Parashewanella spongiae: one gene and its partner. The protein of the gene in region 2 interacts with the protein of the main gene of each other region in a pairwise test. Links are inferred from orthologs where the notes say so. Each region holds a gene or a part of one and is shown on either strand. Other genes may lie near its edges.

Region 1 (3,022 bases), 4.1 Mb from region 2 along the record:
AGAAGACATTGCGGTTAAAGAACTCTTAAAATCGAATATTCTTGAATGTATTGGAAATGAACGTCATTATGCCATTCAAAGCCCTACCGCTGATTTCAAAATTTCAATGCAAGCTCGAAATTACCTTAACCGTAGTGTATTAAGACTGCCTGCTGGCAAACCTAACGAGATAGAATTACAGACGTTAATTAAAGCTCGTCCTGCATTTGTTAATAGCCTTGTACAGCAACGCAAACAGGCAGCTTAAGCATCTTTGCTAGTTTTTTTGGAGGCTATTACGTATGGCCTCCTGAACCCCTCTTTCAAGCTGAGACGCACCTACCCTAGCTTCTTCTGCTATGCTCAGTTTAATACAGAGGCTTGATAATTGTTCTAGCGTATATTCCGAAACGCAATCTTCTACCAGCACATAGTAATCACCAATCATAAACCTAATTTCAATTTTACTGGTATGAGCTATTTCACCTTCTTGGCAACTTGCAATATAAGCCGTTATTTTCTCTCTATACTTTGACAGCATACAAATTTTTAACTTCTCAATGGCTTCGATTCGATCTAAGATTGATTCACCATTACTTGCATTAATAATGGTCTCAACTAACCGATTAATAGCATATACAGGAACACTGAACCTTTTCCACGCTTGTATTGTTTTCCTTTGAAATGACTCGAACTCAAGTAAACTCATTTCTAATATTTCTTTTGAAGATGAATTGCACGCTTCTAAACTAGCCCAATCACTATATTCTATAAGGTCAATAGAAAAGCTATGATGTAATGGTAGGTTTTGAATACTCATGTTATTTCGGTTTGTTTTCAAATTAATTATTTTATTTAACCATTTTATAATTAATTAGTTTAATTAATTATTGCTCATTTAAATAACATGTGAATAAGATAGAGAGGTAAGGTGTTATTTTATTTGGATATTAATAAAAAACAGCCTGATATCAAAATTTAAATCGAGATCTTGGAGGGAAGGCAGATCTCAATTAAAGCAATAACAGGCTGTAGGTTTACTTCAAGCGTTACTGAAAACCCAGCAAATGAAGTTAATGGTTACTCTGGTGTTTCACCAGACTTCACATAAAACATCCACAAGATATAAGAAACAATGCCCAGCGTTGAGAAAATGACAATCATAGACAATAACCCAATCCAATTGCCGAACATAAGATCTAACCAAAATGCCATTACGGAAGTCCTCTTTCTTTTTAATTCTTCTTCAGTGTAGTTGAAGTCTTTTTGACATCTTATGATCCTGATCAAACATTCTTTCTGTCTATTGTTTAACCACTTTATATGTGTGTTTGACTTGATCTATATCAATAATATTAAAGAGAAAAGATGAATTCTTGGTAACTCAACATGGCATCACGAAAGTCTTCCAGCCCACAGCTGGCAATTGACTCTTCGTCGTATAAATTCATATCTTCTTCAAGCAAATAATCATTGTCATATTGAATACAGTTTTCATAGACCAACACTCGTTCATAACTGAGCTCAAGGGTTATACTTTTACCAATAATTTTTTTCTCGGTAACACCGTCTTTTGAGATATGCTCAATAACGCTTAATATTGTAGATAGCTTATCTTTATCTTTTGCTATTTCTTCAGTAAACCAGCGCCCAACGGCCTGATGTTCCATCGAAAACAATGCAACCACACTATCTTCTAGGCTGTTATTTCTAAACTCATAATCCATCTTAACTACTCGATAAAAGATGTTATTTTGAAGTATTTTATCTTTAAACGGTTTCAAGTTGCACGTAATAAAAAAGGGCATCCCAATAGGACACCCTTAACAGCAAAGCTAGAATTAAGAAAACTTATTTTTTAGCTGCTTTTTTTTCAGCTTTAGGCTGTTTAGCTTTCTCGATTGACTTTAACTCAACTTCGAAAATCAACGTAGAGTCAGCAGGGATAGAACCTGTATCTCTTTCACCGTAAGCCAGGTTAGATGGGATCACAAAACGGAATTTTGAACCAACGTTCATTAACTGAACACCTTCAGTCCATCCTGGGATCACACGGTTTAATGGAAAAGTCGCTGGCTCATTACGCTTGTAAGAGCTATCAAATTCAGTGCCATCAATTAAGGTACCGCGATAATGCACTACAACAGTGTCTTCTGCAGCTGGTTTACCACCCTTTCCTTCTGTAATCACTTCATATTGAAGGCCAGATGCTGTTGTTTTTACACCTGCTTTTTTAGCATTCTCTGCTAAATATTTTTTACCTTCTTCAGCGTTTTTCTTTGCCATCTCAGCTGAATGCACTTTGCGTTTTTCCGCTAAGCGTTGATCTAATTCTTTCAACAACTTTTGCATTTCTTCTTCAGGAATTTTAGCGTTCTCACCAAGACCGTCAGAAAAACCTTCAACAATAAGCGTGCGATCCACTGGCATCCCTAGCTCTTCTTGCTCTTTAATATGCCCAGCCATGTATTTACCGATAGAGGCACCCACACTGTAAGCTTCTTTTTGAGCAGGAGTAGTTAGTTCCGTTCCAGTAGTACCTTCAGTGGTTGTTTTTTGCTCTTGATTACAAGCAGACAAGCCAATCACGGCAAGTGCTACTAATGACAATTTATACACAGATTTCATTTAAACGCTTCCTCAGCATGGTTTTACAACTCACTTAAGCAATTGTAAAATAATAAATAAACGATATGGTCATATTTGATTATTCACAAACCGCATAAAGCAAATTGTTTATTATATTAAATAGGGTCAAATTCTGTAAGGTACTGTTGTAACGGCCTATCCAGAAAGTGTCAAGCCTTTAGAGACAGTGAGTTAGCATAAGTTCAGCCAGAATTCAGTCATTTAAGACTAAAACTGTGTTCAATTTGCCAATTTTTCATGCCTGACCGAGTATTTTTATTTAATACAAACTCTATCGGCTTCGAATTTGCTTGCACGATTCAAGATTCTTTCTGTCTGAGGTAGAATGTGGTATTGCAAAACAAAAAGTGCTCAAATGAATTCATTACAAAAACAAGTCGATGATCTTGAAACT
Region 2 (2,989 bases):
GCGCTGTTAAAAGAAATTCAAACTCAATTACAACAGAAAAACTATCGACCTAGCCCAGTCAAACGAGTAGAAATACTCAAAGACAACGGCAAAACGCGGAAACTTGGGATCCCGATAATCAGTGACAGAATTGTGCAAATGGCGATGACAATAGTGATGCAACCCGCCTACGAACCTCATTTACATGAACACAGTTATGGTTATCGTCCATGTCGAAGCGCCCAGCAAGCGGTAAAAGTCATTGAAATGAGCCTAAAACAAGGCTATCAGCACGTACTTGATGCTGACTTGAGCGCCTATTTCGATACCATCCCGCACGCTAAGTTGATGGCAAAAGTAGAAAGGCGAATAAGCGACAGCAGCTTTCTGAGTTTGCTGAAAAGCTTTATCAAAGCGCCCATCAGCATAGAGACGGTCAACGGGAAATGGCGAATAGAAGCAAGCCGATGTGGCACTCCGCAAGGCGGAGTTATCTCTCCACTACTGGCTAACATCTATCTCAACGATTTCTGTTTGAAAATACACGAAAAAACACCGTGTAAAATCGTTACCTATGCAGATGATTTTGTTGTACTTTATAAGCAAACCTACACACAAGAGCAACTGGACTGGATAACACAGCAATTAAGTGATGAAGGTCTGAAGCTAAATCAAAGTAAAACCCACTGTGTGGATATGGGAAAGCTGATGAATGAGTTTGATTTCCTCGGTTTTAACTTTCAACGGATCACAGGCCTCATCAAAGGCACCAGTTACATCAAGATACAGGCGTCTAAGAAGAGCCAAACAAAGCTGAAAAATAAACTCAGAGACATAGTGAAACACCGAACCTCAAATACACTTGGCGTACTGATAAATAAGGTTAATCAAGTTCTGAGGGGATGGAAACACTATTTTGGTGGGATAGGTTATCCCAGAGGTGTATTTTTCAGAATAAATGGATTTGTAGTAAACCGGTTCTATCGCTGGCATCGTCGCTTAAGTCAACGTCGAAGCAAGTATCTATCACGAGGTGCTTACGAAAAATTACGCCAAGCTGGTCTTGAGTATTTACCCACGACAAGATGATAAGCAAAGTGAAGGGGCTGAGAGAAGTGTAACAACAGAGCCGTGTGAGGGAAAACCTCATGCACGGAATCGAAGAGGGGCTGCTGGATAAGCGATAGCGAAGCCAGTAGCCTACTCTACATTAAGGTTAACGAGTACCGTAAACCACTATAGTTTTACCATGTGCTTGAATGAGATTCTGCTCTTCTAACATTTTTAAAATCCGCCCGACAGTTTCCCTTGAACAGCCAACAATTTGGCCAATTTCTTGACGAGTAATTTTGATTTGCATGCCATCAGGGTGTGTCATTGCATCAGGTTGTTTTGCTAAGTGAAGCAATGTTTGGGCAATGCGCCCTGCAACATCTAAGAAAGCGAGATCACCTACTTTTTGGCTTGTACTTTGAAGCCTGTAAGCCATTTGCTGAGAAAGTTTCATGAGAATTTCAGGATTTACCTGAATTAATTGTTTAAATTTCTTATAGGAAATTTCTGCAATTTCACATGCCTGTTTAGCTCGTACCCATGCTGTGCGTTCTGCTTGTTCTTCGAAAAGACCGATTTCACCAATAAAGTCACCTTGGTTTAAGTAAGACAAAATCATTTCTTTGCCTTCTTCGTCTTTAATTAGTACAGCCACGCTCCCTTTCACAATGTAATATAAAGTGTCAGAGCTTTCGCCAGCGTGAATTAAAGTGCTTTTTGCTGGATATTTGTGAATGTGACAGTGTGATAAAAACCATTCGAGAGTCGGATCAGGTTTTGGTTTACCAATCAGAGCCATAGTTATGTTCCTCTATCGGTTAAAAATGAAATCAAAGAAAATTAATTACATTCAATGTACGCGATTACTTTGGATAAAACTTTGATTTAGATCGTCAATCGCAGTGCAATATTTTTTCAAATATTCCTTTTAATTTAATGGGTTAGGCTGGTGATCTTTAGTGTTCTCTGTTTCACCTTTGTTTGTTTTTAAAGTTTTTTCTTCACTTTCAATAAGCTACAAAGTTGAAAATGCAAAAAAAAGTGATCATGCTTTTACATTGTTGTTTTTTAGCAACAATAAATAAGTAATACAACATGATGTATAGGTAAGAAACAAACCTCATATAAATAGGGGGGACGCCCGATATCATACCTGCGAGATACAGAAAAACGCAATGAACTTTTATTGTATAAATGACTTCAACCTAAATAAATCGGTAGAACGCACAATTTAACTTTAATCTATTGAAGTTAAATATAAAATTAAACAACCCGAATTCAGCCATCAGGTGAGTGCTGAACATTCATATTCTTGCCAAAATCACCGCTAGCTGTGTTATAAATTTTGCAAGTAGAAACGAAGTAACGACAGTTTTGTATGTCGGTAAGGAACTGTCCCTAAATAATTTACCGATTTGTTACTGCTTAAAATTGTCAATATCAAGGCGCGAAGAATGAAGTTTAGTTATTCTAAATGAAAGATGAGTAACGCAGAGAGTGGCAATTTTAAGCGTAACCCTTTGGGCTGTGTTTATTTTTGGCTTCTACTGTGTTGTCGAAAGCTTATGTAGAGTAACTACACCACACCACACTTTCTTCGCTTTGTATAAGCTCAAAAATAAACGACAGCAAAACAGGGAAATTATTTTGGGACAGTTCCTAATCATTACTTGCTTCTATTCATGCCTTGCTATCAGTAAGGGACGTGGCGGAAGAATGTATACCAATTTTATCGTCACTCCTGCGAACGCAGGAGTCCAGAGTCTTTGGTTAATTTGGGCACAAGTCGCTAGATACCTGCGTTCGCAGGTATGACAAATTAAGCGTTGAAATTTAAATTGGTATTATTTGAACTGCGACATCCCTAATAGCTAATGGGAATGCTCTGTATCTACTCGACATCAGCATAATTATCTGGATAAACTAGAGGAAAGTATATTATTACCATAATTGATAT

What was found. Proteins that work in one complex are often made in the same cells at the same time.
Region 1: the proteins of crp (region 2) and E2I05_RS02015 interact in binary tests that used the Escherichia coli proteins (3 or more experiments, as listed by UniProt). The link is inferred for Parashewanella spongiae from one-to-one orthologs.

The regions. Positions count from the first base shown.
Region 1 is NZ_CP037952.1:570,991-574,012, reverse strand. Bases 21-2,964 are described here. They hold E2I05_RS02015 (YacL family protein), read right to left. Parts: upstream 1,707-2,964; coding sequence 1,335-1,706; downstream 21-1,334. Other genes in these bases: fkpA (FKBP-type peptidyl-prolyl cis-trans isomerase), read right to left, coding at 1,831-2,607; E2I05_RS02020 (DUF3149 domain-containing protein), read right to left, coding at 1,060-1,194; E2I05_RS02025 (hypothetical protein), read right to left, coding at 257-799; E2I05_RS02030 (superinfection exclusion B family protein), read left to right, coding at 21-247. Outside these bases: more of E2I05_RS02030, read left to right, coding at 1-20; E2I05_RS02005 (SlyX family protein), read left to right, coding at 2,984-3,022.
Region 2 is NZ_CP037952.1:4,673,537-4,676,525, reverse strand. What follows is about bases 14-2,924. They hold crp (cAMP-activated global transcriptional regulator CRP), read right to left. Parts: upstream 1,832-2,924; coding sequence 1,196-1,831; downstream 14-1,195. Other genes in these bases: ltrA (group II intron reverse transcriptase/maturase), read left to right, coding at 14-1,068. In the rest of the region: more of ltrA, read left to right, coding at 1-13; E2I05_RS18455 (tetratricopeptide repeat protein), read left to right, coding at 2,988-2,989.